Regions from separate parts of the Williamsia sp. Y844 genome, predicted to be linked through region 2. Evidence: predicted binding sites of a transcription regulator. Region 2 holds the regulator's gene; each other region holds the start of a gene.
The links. Region 2 encodes LexA, which represses DNA repair genes until DNA is damaged. Its sites were predicted from a motif close to CGAACANNTGTTCG; they were not measured.

Region 1 (7,056 bases), on a different contig from region 2:
CGCAGCCGCTGACACCGGATGCCACGGCCGACCGGATCCGCTGGCAGGTGGAGGGATGGCTCTCCGGGCGCAGTGCCGCCGATCGTCCGGACGGTCCGGTTGTGCTGATCCGGTTGGATCCGGTGGAGGTGATCGGCGCGGGGGCAATGCAATTGGGATTCACCGGTGGTGGTCTGACCGGGGGTGACGGCGAGGTGACCGAGCGGGTGCGCCGGGCGCTGGTCCGGGTGCAGGGTCTACTCGGTGGTGAGCGGGTCAAGGTCCCGGTGCGCAGTGGTGGTCGGGGTCCGGGGCAGCAGATCACGCTGGTGCCGCTTGGTGATGAATTGGTGGCGGCATCGGATCCGTCGGCGCCGTGGCCGGGCCGACTGCCGGGGCCCTCCCCGGCGATCCTGCCGATGGCACCGGTCCGGGTGCTGGACGCAGAAGATCAACCCGTCGAGGTCACGGCCCGCGGTGGCTTCAGTGCCGAACCGGTCAGTCTGTGCTGGGGTCGTCGGACCTGGTCGCTGAGCTGGTGGGCCGGGCCGTGGGCGGTCGACGAACGGTGGTGGTCCGCTGCCGACGACGGATCGCATGTCGGGTCGTATGCGAGAGCTCAAGTGTTGCTGGAAGATTCGCGAGCGTTGCTGCTGCTGTATCAGCAGGGCAAGTGGGTGGTTGAGGGAGTCTATGAATAGGGGACGATACGCGGGGCTACCGGAGCAATGCGGTGTTTGGTTCACCCTGATGGCAATGCTTGGAGGATCGGCCGGTGGGCACTGTCATGGGATGACACATCCGAGACTGTCATGGGATGACACACCCGAGATTGAGGACCCCACACCATGAGCCGTGAGTTGCACCTTGGCGGATTTCTGATCGCCTCACCCGTCACCCACTCGCACGCCGCGTGGCGGCATCCCGGATCCACCACCGAGTTCTTCTCACCCGAGCACTATCACCGGGTCGGCCGGATCCTCGAACGCGGCAAGTTCGACTTCGCATTCTTTGCGGACCTGCTCGCGGCGCCACTACGTTTCGGTGACGACCAGTCCGAGCCCTTGCGGCGTGGCACGCAGGCTGCCGCCGCCCTCGATCCGTCGGTGGTGGCGGCCAGTATCGCGGCCGTGACCACGCACCTTGGTATTGCGATCACCAAGTCCACCACGTATTTCCACCCATACGAACTGGCCCGTGTCTTCGGCTCGCTCGATCACATCTCCCGCGGCCGGGTGGCCTGGAACATCGTCACCTCACTGACCCAGGCCGAGGCGTTCAACTTCGGACTCGACGAGCATCTCGGCCATGACGAGCGGTACCTCCGGGCCGAGGAGTTCGTCCAGACCGCCATCAAGTTGTGGTCGGCCTGGGACGAGGACGCGGTGATCGCCGACAAGGCAGGCGGCGTGTGGGCCGATCCCGGCAAGGTTCGCACGGTTGATCACAACGGGGAGTACTACCGGACCCGTGGCCCGCTGAACCAACCGCGATCACCGCAGCACCGGCCCGTGTTGATCCAGGCCGGATCATCCTCCACCGGTAGAGATTTCGCGGCGCGCTGGGCGGAGGCGATCTTCGAGATCGACCCCACACCCGAGGGTCGCCGCGCCTACTACGACGACATCAAGTCACGGGTGGTGAATGTGGGTCGCAACCCCGATCACGTCAAGATCCTGCCCTCGTTCATCCCGTTCATCGGTGAGACCGAGTCCATCGCCCGCGAAAAGCAGGCGTTCCACAATGAATTGGCCGATCCCATCTCAGGTCTGATCACGTTGTCGGTCCACACCGACCACGACTTCTCCCAATACGACCTCGATGCACCGCTCGAAGACATCACGGTCACCGGAACCCAGGGCCTCTTCGATGTGGCCCGCCGACTCAGTCAGCGGGACAAGTTGACGTTGCGCGACATCGGAAAGCTGTACGCCCAGGGTGTGCTGTTGCCCCAATTCGTCGGTACCGCCACCGACGTGGCCGACCAGATCGAAGCGGGCTTCACCGGTGGGGAAGCGGACGGCTACATCGTGTCGACCGCCCAGACCCCGGGCACCTTCAACGACTTCGTCGACTACGTGGTCCCGGAACTGCAGCGGCGCGGCCTGTTCCGCACCGAGTACACCGGTGACACCCTGCGCGATCATCTGGGCCTGGGCCACCCGAACGACAATCTGCCCCTCGACATACGTGAGCAGGGGCTCGCCGCGATCGGCTGACCGCAGCAGGTGTCCGTTGTTCCTCGGTGCCCGTCAACCCTGACCGGGACGGTTGAGCACACCGAGGAACAGCGGCAAACCGGTTGAAGTGTCGACGATCTGAAAGACGAATGGCCGGTCGGCGATGAACGTCTCCGCCGGGTCGTCCGGTTGTGCGGAGGTGACACCGACATCGACCTGGGTGGCCGATGCGGCAACCGTGCCTTTTTCGCCGACGGTGATCGAGGTGTTCTGTGCGGCGGCGGTCACCACCAACTGTCGGCTGATCGCGGTGAGGTCCGCGGCATCGGTGAACAGATCCCGGACGCCGAGCTCTTCGAGTGTGGCCTTGAGATCAACCTGACCGGCGATGTCCCAGCGGGGCAGACTCACCGCCACCGACGACTCCGGTCCGGACCGCAGCGCGGTGTTCGCATCGGTCAGGGCGGTCGAGCCCAATAGATCTTCCGGTGTGGACCCGTTGTCCGGCAACAAGACCTGCATGGCCAGGTTCTGTGAGTACGGCAGCCCGATCGCGGTCCATCCGGGGCCGCGACGCAGCGGCACGGTCAAGGTCTTGTTCATCGTGGCGACCTTGGACACCGAACCGCCGGTGGTGGTGAACTCCGCGGAGGTCGTGGAGTCCGGTGAAAACGGTTGCTGCCACGCGCCGGCGAGGAAGACGGTGGACAGCAGACTGATCACGGTTTCGGTGCTGTACTCGGTAGGGGTTTGTGAGATCTCGCCACCGGTGTTGATCGAAATCCACTGGTTGAGTGCTGATTCGGTCTGCGGCACCGAGAAGTCGACCGGGTAGACGCCGGTGCCGAAGCTGCGTCCGAGCACTTCGAGGTAGTCGGCACCGACCTCGAGGGAGTCGTCGATGAAGATCCCCGATGCCTGGTGGAACACCGGGGGCGACGGTGGGTTCTTCCGGTCGACGGTGCCGGGATCACCCGAAACCTGGTCGAGCTGACCGATCAGTGCTGCCACGGCGTCGGTATCGGGGACACCCAGTACGGAATCGAGTTCGGCAGCGGTGTTGCCACCGGCGCCGGCCCGCACCATCTGCAGCGTGACCATGGCCCCCCAGGGGGACACCACCGCATTGGCGGCCTGCTGTTTGTCAGCAGACTGGGCGCTGTGGATCATGTCGACCCCCAGATCGCTGGTGGACCTGACCAATTCGGTTGCCGTATCGCGGACCTCGTCGACGCCGATCTCCTCGAACTCGATGTCGGGAGCGGCGGTCAATTCCAGTGTCACCTCGGGTTGTTCGTCCGGGGCGCACGCGGACACGGCCAGTATCAGGGCGGCCAAAGCCGTGGTTCCGAGTCGCTTCACGTGTTGGCTCCACGGGCGGTGACGGGCCAGTGCGTCACCACGTCATCCGCGCCGACCACGACCAGCGCATCGGCGAGATTGACGGCGGTGCACACATGATTGGGGGCGATCCGGACCCGCATCCCCGGTTCCGGGGTGCGCGAGGCGTTCGAGAAATCGATGGTTGCGTGATGCTCGGAGAGTGCGGTGACGCGCGCCTCGGGTTCGTCGGGAAGCCGTCCGCCACCGCTGATCCAGGCCGGCTGGTCTGCCCCGAGGACTTTGCTCCCGACGTCGACGACGGCTTTTGCTCCGTTGCGGTGCACCACGGTGCCGATTGCCGTCAATGCCACATCGGCCATGGTAGCGACCCCGAGTTCGACCTGCTGCGCGTCGTTGAACACATAGACGCCCGGCCGGATCTCGGTGAGGACCGTGGGATCGGCATCGGATACCGAAGGCGTGGAACCGCCGCTGCGGATCACCGGGTCGATCTGGCGACTGCGCAGTGATTCGGCGGCCATTGCCAGGGCTCGCGATTCGGACCCGGCGGCATCGGACGGGCCACCGGGTCGGTAGCTGTGTCCGGGGAAGGTGAAGATCCCGAGCACCTGTAGGCCCGCCTCGACCGCGCCTGCTCCCACATCGCCGACCAGCTCCGGGGCGACACCGGTGCGGTGATGCCCCGAATCGACCTCGACCAGTACCGAGGCTTCGGGGAGGTGCGCTGCGAGTTGCCGTGCGCCGGCAACCGAATCGACCGCGAGCAGCACCCGCGCCCGCTCCATCACCGCACGCAGTCGTGCGGCCTTGTTCTCGGTCAGCCACAGTGGATAGGCGATGAAGAGGTCCGAGAAGCCGCCGGCGGCAAAGGATTCCGCCTCCGCGATGGTGGCAACTGTCAGACCTGTTGCACCGTCGTCCAATTGGCGTTGCCCCAGGATGTGTGACTTGTGCGTCTTCGCGTGGGGACGCAACCGGAGTCCGGCCGTGGCCGCAAAGGCCGACATGTGGGCGATGTTCGCGTCGAGCACCTGCTCGTCGACCGCGAGGAACGGGGTGTCGATCGCCGATGTCGCGGTCAGTATCCGACTGCCCCGATCGGGCTCGACCCGGCGAGCTGTGATGCGTTCCGTCATGTGAGGCAACAATGCCAGAGTCGGATTCGCGGCACCGAGGTAGTTCACCGCCATCGACCCAGGTCGAGGTGTGAGGGCGACTTGTCGATCGAAACTATGTTCGATACCATGGGTTATGGGCTGGCACAATGGCCCTCCGACCTGGTCGGAGATGGAGCGCGTACTGTCCGGTCGACCGTCCGACGGTGGCCGGTCCGGTGAGACATTTGCCGGTGATGGCAGTGATAGTCCGGCCTGGTCCCGCAAACGCGAACCCTATGAGGCCGGAGCGCTCAGCAGGGGTGTTTCTGCCACTCCGTATGCCGAATTGCATGCCCATACCTCGTACAGTTTTCTCGACGGTGCCAGTAGTCCGGAAGAGATGGCGCAGGAGGCCTACAGGCTGGGACTCGAGGCGCTGGCGATCACCGATCACAACGGCTTCTACGGGGTGGTGCGGTTTGCCGAGGCCGCCCGGGAATGGGAACTGCCAACCATCTTCGGATCCGAGTTGTCACTGGAACACGACTCGTCGCGGACCGGGATCGCCGATCCGAGTGGTTCTCACCTGCTCGTCCTGGCCCGGGGGCAGGAGGGGTACCGCCGCCTGTCGCGTCAACTGGCCGACGGACACATGGCGGCCGGGGAGAAGGGCTTGCTGCGCTTCGACATCGACACGCTGGCGCAGGCGGCGCAAGGACATTGGCTGATCCTGACCGGTTGCCGTAAGGGCGACGTGCGTCGCGCACTGGAGGCGGGTGGTCCCTCGGCTGCCGAGAAGGCGCTGCGTGATCTGGTTGGCAGGTTCGGCCGCGACAACGTGGTGATGGAACTGACCGCCCACGGTGTTCCCGAAGACGATGAGCGCAATGCCGCCCTCGCGCAGATCGCCCACCGGAATCGGGTACAGACCATCGCGACCACGGGCGCGCACTTCGCGGCGCCGGAGCGTCGGCGTCTGGCGATGGCGATGGCTGCGGTGCGGGCGCGGCGCAGCCTCGACGAGATGGACGGGTGGCTCGGTCCACTCGGTGGCGCGCATCTGCGCAGCGGGGATGAGATGGCGCGGTTGCTCGCCGCACATCCGGAGTCCCTCGACAATGCCGTCATGCTGGCCAAGGACCTGGCATTCGGGCTGCATCTGATCGCGCCGCAGCTGCCGCCTTTTGATGTGCCGCAAGGGTATACGGAGAGTTCGTGGTTGCGTGAGCTCACCGCGCGGGGGGCAGTGGAGCGGTATGGCACCCCGCAGGAGCATCCCAAGGCGTACCAGCAGATCGAACACGAACTGAATGTTATTGACTCACTGGGCTTCCCGGGTTACTTCCTGGTGGTGCACGACATCGTCTCGTTCTGTCGTGCCAACAACATCCTGTGTCAGGGTCGAGGTAGCGCCGCGAACTCGGCGGTCTGTTATGCCCTCGGTGTCACCGCCGTGGATGCGGTGAGCAACGGCTTGCTGTTCGAGCGGTTCCTGTCCCCGGCCCGGGACGGCCCACCGGACATCGATGTCGACATCGAATCGGATCGGCGCGAAGAGGCCATCCAGTACGTCTACCGGCGCTACGGCAGGCAGAACGCGGCCCAGGTGGCGAATGTGATCACCTACCGCGGTAAGTCGTCGGTACGCGACATGGCTCGTGCCCTCGGATACTCGGTGGGTCAGCAGGATGCCTGGAGCAAGCAGGTGCACCGGTATGGCGCTGCCCAATCTGTCGAGACCGACATCCCCGACGACGTGCTCGATCTGGCCGAGCAGATCAACGGCATGCCAAGGCATCTGGGCATCCACTCCGGTGGCATGGTCATCTGCGATCGACCGATCGCCGACGTGTGTCCCACCGAATGGGCGCGGATGCCCGGTCGTAGTGTGCTGCAGTGGGACAAAGATGATTGTGCCGCAATCGGTCTGGTGAAGTTCGACCTGCTGGGTCTTGGCATGCTCTCGGCCATCCATTACGCCATCGACTTCCTGGCCGAGCATCGCGACATCCACGTCGACCTGGCAAAGATCGACCTCACCGAAAAGGCGGTGTACGACATGCTCTGCCGCGCCGACACCGTCGGGGTGTTCCAGGTGGAGTCGAGAGCTCAGATGGCCACACTGCCACGGCTCAAACCCCGCACGTTCTACGATCTGGTGGTCGAGGTGGCGCTGATCCGGCCGGGTCCGATCCAGGGTGGGTCGGTGCATCCCTACATTCGTCGTCGCAATGGTCTGGAAGAACCGACCAGTGAGCATCCCTCGATGGAGCAGGCACTCAAGCGGACCCTCGGGGTACCGCTGTTCCAGGAACAACTCATGCAGTTGGCGGTCGATGTTGCCGGCTTCAGCGCCGCCGAGGCCGATCAGCTGCGGCGGGCGATGGGGTCGAAACGATCACCGGAGAAGATGGATCGACTGCGCAGCCGGTTCTACCAGGGCATGGAAGACCTAC
Region 2 (7,056 bases):
GTTGGTGAACCACAGGCCGGCCGTGGAATCGATGTATTTGTTTCCGGAGGCGTCCCAGATGTAGGCGCCCTCGCCCCTGGCAACAACAAATGGTCCCGAGGCGCTCACGGCGCCCATGTCGGCAAACCCGTGCCAGAGACCGGTAGAAGAAGAAGCAGTCATGGGGTACATCATGCCTGTCCAGGTGGCGAGACGATGCCGGGACTCCGGCGACTACCATTGAGGCGATATGTCGACCGCGCCCGATCAGCCCAGCAGGCCCGCCGCGTCCGGGCAGCCCACCACATCGGGGCAGCGCCGACGCCGCGGACGTCCTTCGTCCACCAAATCCGGCTCGACCAGAACTGGATCGCGCACACCCGCCGGCCCCAGCCCCGAGGAGCTCGCACGGCGTCGCGCGCTGGTCCCGGTGCTCAAATATCCGCCGGAACTCCCGGTGTCGGCGGCGCGCGCCGAGATCGCCGCCGCGATCGAAGCGCATCAGGTTGTCGTTGTCGCCGGTGAAACCGGGTCGGGCAAGACCACCCAGCTCCCGAAGATCTGCCTGGAGCTCGGCCGCGGGGTCGCGGGAAAGATCGGCCATACGCAGCCACGACGGCTCGCAGCACGGTCGGTCGCCGAACGCATCGCAGAAGAAACCGGCACCGAACTCGGCGGCGTGGTCGGCTATTCAGTCCGGTTCACCGACAAGGCCTCACGCGACACCCTGGTGAAGGTGATGACCGACGGCATCCTTCTGCGCGAACTCTCCCAGGACCGCATGCTGCGCGACTACGACACACTGATCATCGACGAGGCCCACGAACGCAGCCTCAACATCGACTTCATCCTGGGATATCTCAAACAGCTACTCCCCCGGCGTCCCGATCTGAAGGTGATCATCACCTCGGCGACCATCGAGCCCGGTCGATTTGCCGATCACTTTGCCACCGAAGAACGACCCGTTCCCGTCATCGAGGTGTCCGGGCGCACCTATCCGGTCGAGATCCGTTACCGGCCACTTGTCGTCGAGGACGAGGACGAAGCCGACCTCGATCAGTTGCAGGCGATCGGCGCCGCAGTGGACGAGTTGTTCGCCGAGGGGCCCGGCGACATCCTCGTGTTCTTGCCCACCGAACGCGAGATCACCGATACCGCTGCCTCCCTCAAACACCTCGAAGCGCGTGGTGTCGAGGTGATCCCGCTGTTCGCCCGTCTGTCCGCCGCTGATCAGCACCGCGTGTTCGCCTCCCACAAGGGCCGACGGATCGTGTTGTCCACGAACGTTGCCGAGACTTCGTTGACGGTGCCGGGCATCCACTATGTGATCGACGCCGGAACCGCTCGCATGTCGCGCTATTCGACCCGCACCAAGGTTCAGCGACTGCCGATCGAGCCGATCTCGCAGGCCAGCGCCCGCCAGCGTGCCGGACGTTGTGGTCGTGTGGCCGCCGGCGTCTGCATCCGCCTCTACAGCGAAGACGACTTCCTGAGCAGGCCCGAATACACCGAGCCCGAGATCCTGCGGACCAATCTGGCCGCGGTGATCCTGAACATGACCTCGCTCGGCCTCGGCGATGTCGGCAAGTTCCCGTTTGTCGAGCCTCCCGATCCCAAGGCCATCCGCGACGGACAGCAACTTCTCGAAGAACTCGGCGCGCTCGTCCCTGCCACCCCCGACAACCCGGTACGGCAGCTGACGCCGATCGGCCGATCGCTGGCGCGGATCCCGGTGGACCCGCGTTTGGCCCGCATGCTGGTCGAGGCCGACAAGCAAGGTGTCCTGGGGCCGATGCTGGTACTCACCGCCGCACTGTCGCTACCCGATGTCCGGGAACGGCCCGCCGAACACCGGCAGGCGGCGGACGAGTCACACCGCAGGTTCGCCGCAGACGGCTCCGAGTTCCTGACCCTCCTCAATCTGTGGACGTATCTCGAGGACACGCGAAAAGAGCTGTCCTCAAGCCAGTTCCGCAAACGCATGCGCCGCGAATTCCTGCACGGACTGCGCATCCGCGAGTGGCGTGATCTACATTCGCAACTCGTCCGGATCGCCCGGGATCTGGGCTGGACCGTCCCGGCGGACTTCGAGACGCCCGAATCCGATTCGGCGACGGCGGTCGCCGTCCACCAATCGGTCCTGTCGGGTCTGCTCAGCCAGATCGGCGTCCGCGAAGGAGAATCCAAAGAGTTCCTCGGGGCTCGCGGGACGAAGTTCATGATCTTCCCCGGCTCGCATCTGTCGAACAAACCGCCTCGGTTCGTGATGGCGGCCGAGATCGTCGAGACCTCCCGCCTGTGGGCCCGGACCGTCGCCCGCATCGAACCCGAATGGGCCGAGCGACTGGCAGGCGATCTGGTCAAACGCCAATACAGCGAACCACATTGGTCGAGCAAACACTCGGCGGCGATGGCCTACGAAAGGGTCACGCTCTACGGCGTTCCCCTGGTCACCAGACGTCGGGTGAACTTTGGATCCATCGACCCCGAGGCAGCCCGCGAGCTGTTCATCCGCAGTGCCCTCGTCGAAGGAGACTGGCGCACCCAGCATCCGTTCTTCCATCGCAACCGGGCGTTACTCGACGACGCCGAAGAGTCGGTGCACCGGGTCCGGCGCACCGATGTCGTGGTCGACGACGACACCCTGTTCGCGCACTACGACCGCCACGTTGGTCAAGAGGTGGTCTCGGGCAGGCACTTCGACACCTGGTGGAAAACCGCACGCAAGAAGGACCCGAACCTCCTCGATCTCGATCCCGCCGACGTTGTTGCAGGCGATCCGGCCGGTTTCCCGGACACCTGGCGCCAGGCTGATGCCACGTACGATCTCCGGTACCACTTCGAGCCCGGCGCCGAGGACGACGGCGTCAGTGTGCTGATTCCGCTGCCCCTGCTGATGCGGGCGCGGCCTTCGGGCTTCGACTGGCTGGTCCCCGCTATGCGCACCGAACTGGTCACCGAATTGATCCGCACCCTGCCGAAAACCCTTCGGCGCCAAATCGGTCCGGCACCGGATCTGGCCTCACAAATCCTTGATGCGGTCACACCGCGTGCCAAGCCCCTGACGTCCAGCGTCGCCGCCGAACTCACCCGGCTCACCGGAGTGAGAATCGCAGCCGCCGATCTGAGGCCGACCGCACTGCCCGACCACCTGCGGATGACGTTCGTGGCGCTCAGCCCGGACGGCCGGGAGTTGGGCCACTCCAAATCGTTGACAGAGCTCCAAGAACGACTCGGCGGCAAGGCCCGCGCGGCTCTAGAGAAAGAGGCCGCGACCGAGTCGACGCCGGTGGCAACCACCTGGACAGACAAGACGTTCGGAACAATCGCGCGCTCGGTCCGCAACACTGTTGCCGGACAAGAGATCACGAGTTACCCGGCCTTGGTGCCCCGCAGAGGTGGCTTCACCGTCGCACCGATGTCGACCGAGTCCGAGCAGCGCAGCGCGATGTACAACGCCCTGATCGGACTGCTGATCAACGATGTACCTGGCCTACGGCACAACGCGACTTCTGTTCTCGGAACCGCGGAGCGGCTGGCGCTGAGCCAAAGCCCTTACCCAACCGGAGAGGCGCTGCTTGCCGATTGCGTACGAGCGGCCGTGATCGACCTGGTCCCCCCGCAGCCGGAGGTCTGGACCGCTGCCGATTACACCGCCCTGAAAAGCCATGTCGCCGGGCAGGTCACGAGCCGGGCCACGACCAAACTGCGCCAAGCCGCGGCGATCCTGACCCGGGTGGCTCCGCTGCGCACCGCCATCGCGGCCACCACGGTGGCCGACGCTGCCGACGACGTGCGGGATCAACTCGGCGATCTTGTTTTCGACGGATTCATCTCGGCCACCGGCGCCGAACACCTCCCCGAGATCCCGCGGTATCTGGATGCCGCCCTGGCCCGGCTGGAACAGCTGCCTGCCTCCGCCGCACGGGACGCCGCGTCGATGGCAGCCATCGATCGCGTAGTGGCCGCATGGACAGACCATCTGCGGATGATCCCGCCGCAGCGGCGCGATGCGGTCAGCGAGGCTGCAGGCTGGATTGTCGAGGAATTGCGCGTCGGACTGTTTGCTCAACAGCTGCGAACTGCGTACCCGATTTCAGAAAAGCGTGCCATCAAGGCAATCCGAGACTTACGGTAGCGGCGCTAGGACTTGCGGTAGTGACGCTAGGACTTGCTTGATCGGAGGTCGTCGATTTCTTTCTGGAAATCGTCCACCGAGTCGAATGACCGGTAGACAGAGGCGAACCGCAGGTATGCGACCTCGTCGAGATCGCGAAGCGGGCCGAGGATGGCCAGACCGACCTCATTGGCCGGTACCTCCGCCGAACCTGATGCCCGCACTGCTTCTTCCACCTGCTGCGCAAGATGCTGCAATTTGTCGTCATCTACCGAACGGCCCTGGCAGGCCCGGCGGACGCCGCGCATGACCTTCTCGCGACTGAACGGTTCCGTGACGCCGGTCCGTTTGACCACCGAGAGCACCGCGGTCTCCACCGTGGTGAAACGGCGTGCACACTGCGAACAGGCGCGGCGGCGACGGATGGCCTGCCCCTCGTCCGCCACTCGCGAATCGACTACGCGGGTGTCCTCGTTCTTGCAAAACGGGCAATGCATGCACGAATCCTCGACGGTCGACGGCCTGGGCGGAGTGACCAGACACTGTGACTCCGAGGATACCGTCCGGGATTGCAGCCCCTCCACGTCTACCTCGCGTAGACGGGCGTGACCAATGCCTGGCCCACCGACAGTGCCGAGTTGTTCATGGCGTTGAGCTCCATGATCTTCGCCACCACGGCTTCGGTCGGCATCTCGGGTGCGATGCGGGAGGCGATGGCGCCCAACGACTCCCCCGATTGGACCCGGACGACCTCGGTGCCGACGCGGGCCGGATCCGCGGACTGCTGCATGACCCCGCCGAAGAAGGTCATGAAGGCGACCACGAGCATCAGACCGACACCGGCGACCGCCGCGCCCGCCCAGGCGCGCCTGCGGGCGAAGACCATCTCGCGAGCGGTCGGTATCCGCCGCTCGGAGTTACGCGAATCGGCACACGAGACGGCCACCCGGCGCTGCGCAGGCAGACGGCGACCGGCCGGGCGTGATGTGTCCTCGGGCCGTACCGGGCGCGTGGTGCGCGTGCGGGTACCGCTCTCGGGGTGGTGAACAGGCCGAGCTGTGGCCGGCCGGATAATGGTGGTGGCTGCAGTCATGGGGTTCAGTCCTCGGTCATCGGTTCGATCCCTATTCGATCACTCGTTCGATTGAAAGAGTGTTCGATTAGTACCACGGGCCTCCGACAAAGCGCCACGCCTGATCGAACAAATGTTTGAGACTTGTGACCATTTGCACTATCTTTGTCGACATGGACCCCGCCCGACACCGCATGAACTGGAGGACCTGATGGCCGATAGAACCCAGCCCCCGACACCGGCGGACGGGACCGCGACCACTGTTGTCGCCACCGAACCACTCGCCGAGGGCTCACTGACCCCCCGCCAGAAAGCGGTTCTCGAGGTCATCCGCACCTCGGTCCGCGAGCGCGGCTACCCTCCGAGCATCCGGGAGATCGGTGACGCTGTCGGCCTGACCTCGACATCGTCCGTCGCCCACCAGCTCCGCACGCTGGAACGCAAGGGTTTCCTGCAGCGCGAGAACAACCGGCCTCGCGCGGTGAACATCCAGGACACCGATCTGAATCCGGCCACAGCCGCCGGACAGGTTCAGGCACCGGACGAATCCCTGCCGACGCCGACGTTCGTCCCGGTCCTCGGCCGGATCGCGGCCGGCGGTCCGATCCTCGCCGAACAAGCTGTCGAAGACGTTTTCCCACTCCCCAAAGAGCTGGTGGGCGAAGGTTCGCTGTTCATGCTCAAGGTCGTCGGTGAATCGATGATCGACGCCGCGATCTGCGACGGCGACTGGGTGGTCGTACGCCAGCAGAATGTTGCCGACAACGGCGACATCGTGGCGGCGATGATCGACGGCGATGCCACGATCAAGACGTTCAAGCGCACCAAGGACGCCGTGTGGCTGATGCCGCACAACCCGGTGTTCGATCCCATCCCGGGTAACGATGCCGTCATCCTGGGCAAGGTCGTCACTGTGATGCGTCGACTCTGACCTCCGAGTCGGAGGCAGATCACTCTCATACAGATCAAAGGCGGGGTGTACCGGGATATCCCGGTACACCCCGCCTTTCGAGTTCAGGGGACCACTGGGTGATCAGACCCCGAGACTACGTCCGATCACTTCCTTCATGATCTCGGTCGTCCCGCCGTAGATGGTCTGCACACGAGAGTCGAGGAATGCCTTGGCGACCGAGTATTCACGCATGTAGCCGTATCCACCGTGCAGCTGCAGACACCGGTCGACCAGGTGCACCTGATTCTCGGTGGCGTAGTACTTGGCCATCGCGGCATCCGGGACGGTCAGCTTCTTCTCGTTCAGCAGACCGATGCAGTGGTCGACGAAGACGCGGGTCGTCGTGGTCGACGTCGCCAGTTCGGCCAGCAGGAACCGGGTGTTCTGAAAGTTCCCGATCGAGCGACCAAAGGCCTTGCGGTCCTTGGTGTACTGAACGGTGGTCTCCAGCACCTGCTCCATCGCCGCCGCGGCGACAACAGCGATCGACAGGCGTTCGCGAGGCAGGTTCTGCATGAGGTAGATGAAGCCGAGGCCTTCTTCACCGAGCAGGTTCTCGGCGGGCACACGGACGTTGTCGAAACTCAGTTCGGCGGTGTCCTGCGCCTTCATGCCGACCTTGTCGAGGTTGCGGCCGCGTTCGAAGCCCTCCATGCCACGCTCGATGACCAGCAGGCTGAAACCTTTCGCGCCGGCCTCGGGGTCGGTGCGCGCGACCACGATCACCAGGTCGGCGTTGATGCCGTTGGTGATGAAGGTCTTCGATCCGTTGAGCACCCAGTGGTCGCCGTCTTTCTTGGCGTTGGTCTTGATGCCCTGCAGGTCCGAACCGGTTCCGGGCTCGGTCATCGCAATGGCGGTGATGAGCTCGCCGGAGGTGAATCCCGGAAGCCAGCGCGCCTTCTGCTCCTCGGTGGTCAGTTCCAGCAGGTACGG
Region 3 (7,056 bases), on a different contig from region 2:
TTCGGCGGCCCGGCGGTTCTGCGCAACGACGACGTGGCCGTTCCTGAGCCGAAGTCCGGCGAGGTGCTCATCCGAGTCCACGCGGTCGGCATCAACCCGCCCGACTGGTATGCGCGTGAAGGGATGCCCAACGTGCCTCCCGAGCTCAAGCCCCCGATGACACTCCCGCTCATACCGGGGACCGATGTCTCCGGCGTCATAGAAGCCGTCGCGACCGATGTCGAAGGTTTCGCGGTCGGAGACGACGTGTTCGGACTCCTCCGGTTCCCAACCTCCTTGCAGAGCAGCGCATACGCCGAGTACGTCACCGCGCCGGCGTCAGACCTTGCTCACAAACCGGCCGCCGTCGACCACGTGCACGCCGCCGGTCTGGCCATGTCGGGCTTGACGGCGTGGCAGTTCCTGATCGCGCTCGGGCACGACCACCCGTCCCCGTTTCAAGAGGCTCGGCACCGACCGGTGGCACTCGACAGCGATACCACCGTCCTTGTCAATGGCGCCGCAGGTGGCGTGGGACATCTTGCTGTCCAACTGGCCAAGTGGAAGGGAGCCCGCGTCATCGCCGTGGCTTCCGGCGCCCACCAGAGTTTTTTGCGCGAACTCGGTGCCGACGAGTTCATCGACTACACCACCGACCGACCCGAAGAAGTCGCCGCGGGCGTCGACCTCGTCCTGGACGCCGTCGGGGGTCCCGACAGTCGACGTTTCCTGCGCACCCTCAAACGTGGTGGATCCCTCTACCCGGTCTACTTCGGCGAGTTCGACGACGAGGAGAACGCGGAATTGGGTATTACGGTCACGTCTACCCAGGTCCGCTCGAACGGTGCGCAGCTCGCCGAGCTCGCCGATTTGATGGCCAACGGAACTCTGCGAGTCGCCATCGACAGCAGCTTCCCGCTGGCGCACGCGCAACAGGCCCATGTACGGGCCGCCCGCGGGCATATCCAAGGCAAGATCGTGTTGACCATCGACTAATTGCCCGCTCGGCCTATCGAACCTTTGCGCGTCGGAGCCCCTGCCGACATTGCCGAAGACGGACTTCGGCCAGCGATGAACGTTTGTGTTGCGAACGAATACTGTTGTGTATCAACCGGATTGATCGACGATTGCCCTTGCGAATGCATGTTCGAACAGGTAGTTTGGAATCAGTTGCTCATGCAGATATGGCGAGTCGCGAGCAAACACTTCCCCGGAGAATTGGTCACGTCTTATTGGTTCCTGCCTGGAGGTCCCGTTATGCAACTTCTAGATATGGTCGACGACCTGGTTGAGTTGGCACTACCCGCTGACCCGAATCTGGTGGTCGGTGTGGTGAAAGATTTGATCACCCTACGCAACGCGACCGAACATCAACTCGCAGTCTGCGCGGGAATGATCGACCAGTCGGGTATCGCACGCAAAACCGGTTCGACAACGTCCAAATTGTTGCAAGCCAACGGTTCAGCACCATCATCGGCGTATCGGTGGATACGTATCGGCGTGGGATTGTCCGGCCTGGATCGGACTGCCGGGTATTCACGCGACGGATTCCTATCGTCCGAACATGTGGACGCGGTGGTCAAAGGGGTCGCGCACATAACCGGCCGATCCGACGACCCGGCGACCGCCGAAGAGAGCGTCGAATATGAGCGGAAACTGTTGAGTCATGCCATCTCCGGATCCACACCCGCCGCCATCAGCGCCACCGCGCGCGGTATCGGCAACGAGATTGCGAAAGACGCAGGCGGTCTGCCGCCAGCCGAAGACAGCACACTCAACAGCCTCGACTATGCGACCAATTCTGAAGGGCGGCTCGTCGGGAAGTTTGATGTCGATGCAGTGATCGGGGAAAAGTTGTTCTCCGCCTTGGACTTATGGAGCAAACCATATCCCCAACCCGACGGCAGTAACGACAATCGCAGCCCCACCCAATGCCGCGCCGACGCGTTGCATCAACTCCTGGACTGCGGCGGCGGCGGCCAAACGTTGGTATCGGCACGCGGACCGAAGTGATGGTCACCATTCCCGCCGATCACCTCAATCACCCTCGATGGGGAAGAAGTGCCGATTGATCTGAGCCCACCCAAACGCCTGTTCACCGGGCTCGTGCGCAAGGCGATCATCATCCGCGATACATGCTGTGTGAAGTGCGGAGGTCCGGCGACCTGGGCTGATTGTCACCATATTCAACATTTCATAGACGGTGGCCTCACGACCCTCGAGAACGGTTGTCTGTTGTGCCGCAGCTGCCATCAGGCCGTCCACAACACCGATTGGGATGTGATCATGGGATCGGACGGACATCCCTGGCTGATCCCGCCGGCAGCGATCGATCCGCAGCGAAGGCCATTACCGGCCTACAACCGCAGAACACTCACCCTCGCAGCCTGATTCACCGAGCCCGATTGATCGCTCGACCGCTTTACTCTGTCGCACCCGACCTAGCGTCGGGACCGCGCATGAATATTGACAACTCCATAGTGTGAAAACGCGTAGTGCTGCTGCCCACGGGAAGTCTGCCCCAGTTTCACTGGCGGGCCGGGCGGCAGCACCACCGCGGCCGGCGGTTTGGCGCTGAGCTGCTTTATGTTCGATCGCCGTGGGCGAAAGACAGTAAGGTGGACATATGGCCGCACAAGTACCCACCATCGTATTGAACTCGGGCACCACGATTCCCCAACTGGGGCTGGGTGTTTGGCAGGCAACCAACGACGAGACCGAGCTGGCGGTGCGGTCGGCGATCGATGATGCCGGCTACCGGCACATCGACACCGCCGCGGTTTACGGCAATGAAGAGGGTGTCGGCCGGGCCATCGCGAATGCTGGTGTCCCGCGCGAAGAACTGTTCGTCACGACAAAGCTGTGGAATGCCGACCAGGGGTATGAGCCGGCATTGAGCGCGTTCGACAAGAGCTTGTCGCGCTTGGGTTTGGACTACGTCGACCTGTACCTCATCCACTGGCCCCTGCAGGATGACGCGCGTCTGCTGCGGACCTGGGATGCGCTCGAAACCATCGCCGAATCGGGTCGTGCCAAGGCGATCGGTGTCTGCAACTTCGAGCCGCATCACCTGGAATTGCTGGTGAGCCGCGGCGGACTACCCGCCGTCGATCAGGTCGAACTCCATCCGCACCTACCTCAGCCGGCGGTCCGGGCGGCAGCCGCAAAGCACGGGATCGCGGTCGAATCGTGGAGTCCACTTGGCGGAACCAGCAATTCTGGTTGGGGACCGAACTCCAAGCCGAACACATTGCTCACCGACCCGATCATCGCGCGGGTGGGGGAACAGTACGGCAAATCGCCCGCGCAGGTTCTCATCCGCTGGCATCTGCAGAACGGGCTCATCGTCATTCCGAAATCGGTCAATCCGGACCGAATTGCTCAGAACATCAACGTATTCGACTTCGAACTCAGTGACGCAGACCTCGCTGACATCGCGACCCTCGACGACGGCGTCCGTGTGGGGGCACACCCCGACGAGCTCAACATCGGCGCGCCGGAGTAACCCCCGGCCGGCACACCTCTCAGTCTTCGAAAACCGGCGGAGTCTGCATCCGGAACGACCGAAACGTGAAGAGCTCTGTGCCTCAACATGATTCGGGTGCCAGTCGGGTTCCGAAGCGCTCAGAGTGATCCGTCGCGGTGACGTCGGACCTTGGCGCGGTTACCGCAGGCTTCCATGGAACACCATCTCCGCGTGCCGCTGCGCGTGGTGTCCAAAAACCAGAGCACGCATCCGCCGCAAGGCTTGATGCGGTGTGGTTGCGTTCTGAGTAGATCGACCAACGTGTGCGCAGCGTTCCATGCCAGCCACTGGTGAGGGTCGTCCACTTCGGTGACGCTGTGGACGCCGGCGGCATCGACCCTGTCTCTGAGATGACCGCGAGCCAGCAACGTATTGAGGGCGTCGTAGTCGGCGGAGTCGGAAGGTCGTGTCAGCGCCGTCCGAATGGCACAGCGAGCTGAAACAAGTGCTTGCGTGGCGCGCCGAAGGTCGGGAACCTCTGGACCACCATGAGATGCCATCCACTCGGTTACGAAGTCGGGGTCCTCCAGGGCGTCATGCGACTCGCCGGAAATCACCCACAACGTGTTGGCCAGGTCCAACGGCAATGGCTCCCCCGTGAGCGGTCGATTAACCACCTCGGAAGTATATCCGCCACCCGCCGTAACCGTCGTCGGGCAATTAGCTCCGCCAACGCGAACGGCGTTGTAGCTGTTGACGCCTTCTATGTAACCGTCTAACTTCATAAAGACAGAATAGCCATCGAATCTCCTGGAGGAACAGATGACCACGACGACACCACGCTTGTCGACCGGACATGTCGGCCTGAACGTCACCGATGCCGACCGTTCCACCAGCTTTTATCAGCAGGTCTTCGGATGGGACGTGAAGGGCGAGGGCACCGACGGTGATCGGCGCTGGGTGTTTCTCGGCGACGACAACGCGTTGCTTGTCACGCTGTGGCAGCAGAGCGAGGGTCGTTTCAACCCCGCCGCCCCCGGTCTGCACCACCTCTCGTTCCAGGCGACAGATATCGACCAGGTTCGGGCGATCGAAACGCGCCTCCGCGAGCTGGGCACCGCGCTGTACTACGACGGCGTCGTCCTGCATGGCGAGGGAGCGTCGTCCGGTGGCATCTTCTTCGAAGATCCAGACGGAACGCGGCTCGAGGTTTACACCCCTTCCGGCCTGGGTGAACATGCCTTCGCGCCGTCCGGCGCCGCACCGACCTGCGGCTTCTTCTGACCTTCGAGGATTCCGATGTCAACTTTTCATGACGGAGAACTGCGTGTGCAGGCTCGGGCGGGTGAACTCGAGATCGCATCCCGGGTCGGTCGAGGAATGATCCAGCCAGAAATCCCCGAGGTCGCGGCGGAGTTCCTCGGACAGCAACGCCTGCTGTTCGTGGGGCACCGCGCCCTCGGTGGCGCAGTATGGGCCAGCGTCCTGGCTGGTGGTCCCGGCTTCATCTCCACACCGGATAGCCGCACCGTCCGGGTGGACGCTCAACCGTCGGTCGGTGACCCCCTCGAGAGTTCACTGGCCGAGGGACCGCTGGCGCTGGGCTTGCTCGCGATCGAACCCGGGACCCGTCGGCGCATGCGCATCAATGGGATCGGCCGAATGAATGCCGGCGTGCTGGAACTACACACGGAGCAGGTCTACGCCAACTGCCCCAAATACATCAGCACCCGCGAGCCCGACGGACCTCTGGGAGAGTCGGATTCGAGTGAGCGTCAGGTCAGGCACCTCGACCGAATCGACAACCCGCAAAGAGATCTCATCCGTCGTGCCGACACGTTCTTTGTCGCCACCAGCCACCAGAGTTTCGGCGCGGACGTCTCGCACCGCGGAGGTGATCCCGGATTCGTCACCGTCGTCGACGAGCATCACCTGAGTTGGCCGGATTACCGCGGCAACTCGATGTACAACACTCTCGGTAACATCGAAGCCGACCCGCACGCCGGACTCCTGTTCGTGAATTGGGATACCGGGGACGTGCTCCAGCTGACCGGAACCGCGGTCATCGACTGGTCTGCAGATCGTGCCGCCGCGGTCCCCGGCGCCCGGCGCATCGTCGACTTCGCCCTCGACCATGCGGTGGAAGTGCCCGGAGCGCTCGGGGGCCGCTGGTACCTGGAGGCACTGGCGCGCACCAACCCGCCTGCCGCCGAGCCCTCCGACACCTCTTTCCGCTGAATCTATTGAGCAGGAAGGGAACTCACGAAGGTTTGCGCACCGGTTGGTGTTCGGTTTCGAGCTGCTCATGGCCGGCCGCCCAGGAGGCGAGCAGTTTGAGTGCATCGGCGGTGGGTGTGCCCGCGGCCGCGGTGTAGATGTTGAGATGTAGGCCCGGTTCGGAAGGGAACTCCATGCTTTCGAAGTCCAGGTCGAGTTGGCCGACAATGGGGTGGCGCAAGCGTTTACGGCCGCTCCGATGGAAACGAACGTCTTGTGAGGCCCAACGCTTGCGGAACAATTCGCTCTGTGTGGACAGTTCCCCGACGAGTGCGATGAGGCCCTTGTCGTGGGGGTTGCGGCCGGCTTCGAGCCGGAGCATGGCAGCGGCGTCTCTGGCGATCTGGTCGTAGTCGACAAAGAACTCTTCGGCAGCGCTGGGCTGCAGGTAGACAAATCGCGTGGTGTTGGTCGGGCGGCGGGGGTCGGCCAGTACCGGTGAGTAGAGCGCGCGGGCCAGCTGGTTCATCGCGATGATGTCGTGGCGGCCATTGCGAACCCAGGCCGGTGCATCCGTGATGGCGTCGAGCACCTGTTGGATCGCCGGGCGAACGGTGGTCGGTGGGGTCCGTTGGCGGCGGGTCGCCGAACTCTCCTGAGACTGGCGGGCAAGCGCGAACAGGTGATCGCGTTCGGCCTCGTCCAGTTGCAATGCGCCGGCAAGGGAACCAAGGACGCTGTCGGAGGCACCGGAGAGGTTTCCCCGTTCCATCCGCACGTAATAGTCGACCGACACGCCTGCCAGCAGGGACACCTCCTCGCGGCGCAGACCCTTGACCCGGCGGTTGCCGCCGTAGGCAGGAAGACCGGTCTGCTCGGGGGTGATACGCGCACGCCGCGAGCTGAGAAAATCGCGGATCTCGGTGCGCAGCTCGGCGGAACTCATGTCTCCACCGTAGGCATCGCCGCGAATCCAAGGGAGGTACTGGCGTTACCCGGCACAACTGTGACTCCAGAAAACGGCAGGACAGAGGTCAACCGGAGCGTATGAAAGCCACATATATGTACGGTGCCGGAGATGTCCGGGTCATCGACGTACCTATGCGGCGATGGATTCGCCAGAGACATTGAAGGTTGCGCTCCGGCCGTGACCGCACCGCCGAAACCAGGTACTCGCAGTCACTGTCTGGCGGTGCGGTAGAAGGCTACGGTGGAATTCATGGCTCCTTCAAATTATGTTCTCAACAATGGAATCACACTGCCGTCAATAGGTTTTGGGGTATTTCAGACACCGCCAGATGAGACGACTACCGCAGTGTCCACCGCGCTGGAGGTCGGCTACCGCCACATCGACACCGCGGGTGCCTACCTCAACGAGCAGGGTGTCGGTGAAG

Region 1: the regulator LexA is predicted to act here: its motif matches at 4,729-4,742, upstream of AC1TQG_RS15755 (error-prone DNA polymerase).
Region 3: the regulator LexA is predicted to act here: its motif matches at 1,116-1,129, upstream of AC1TQG_RS24305 (DUF222 domain-containing protein).

What each region holds. Positions count from the first base shown of each region.
Region 1 covers NZ_JBXCJB010000002.1:741,760-748,815, forward strand. The annotation lists gene AC1TQG_RS15735 (DNA polymerase Y family protein) at 1-680, shown strand, start outside; gene AC1TQG_RS15740 (LLM class flavin-dependent oxidoreductase) at 828-2,198, shown strand; gene AC1TQG_RS15745 (serpin family protein) at 2,232-3,521, opposite strand; gene AC1TQG_RS15750 (alanine racemase) at 3,518-4,639, opposite strand; gene AC1TQG_RS15755 (error-prone DNA polymerase) at 4,755-7,056, shown strand, end outside.
Region 2 covers NZ_JBXCJB010000003.1:261,905-268,960, reverse strand. The annotation lists gene AC1TQG_RS18060 (aminotransferase family protein) at 1-162, opposite strand, end outside; gene hrpA (ATP-dependent RNA helicase HrpA) at 230-4,117, shown strand; gene nrdR (transcriptional regulator NrdR) at 4,144-4,593, opposite strand; gene AC1TQG_RS18045 (LysM peptidoglycan-binding domain-containing protein) at 4,683-5,189, opposite strand; gene lexA (transcriptional repressor LexA) at 5,380-6,099, shown strand; gene AC1TQG_RS18035 (acyl-CoA dehydrogenase family protein) at 6,202-7,056, opposite strand, start outside.
Region 3 covers NZ_JBXCJB010000004.1:665,929-672,984, reverse strand. The annotation lists gene AC1TQG_RS24310 (NADP-dependent oxidoreductase) at 1-975, shown strand, start outside; gene AC1TQG_RS24305 (DUF222 domain-containing protein) at 1,237-1,992, shown strand; gene AC1TQG_RS24300 (HNH endonuclease) at 2,041-2,370, shown strand; gene AC1TQG_RS24295 (aldo/keto reductase) at 2,606-3,484, shown strand; gene AC1TQG_RS24290 (CGNR zinc finger domain-containing protein) at 3,604-4,122, opposite strand; gene AC1TQG_RS24285 (VOC family protein) at 4,268-4,729, shown strand; gene AC1TQG_RS24280 (pyridoxamine 5'-phosphate oxidase family protein) at 4,745-5,683, shown strand; gene AC1TQG_RS24275 (helix-turn-helix domain-containing protein) at 5,706-6,608, opposite strand; gene AC1TQG_RS24270 (aldo/keto reductase) at 6,882-7,056, shown strand, end outside.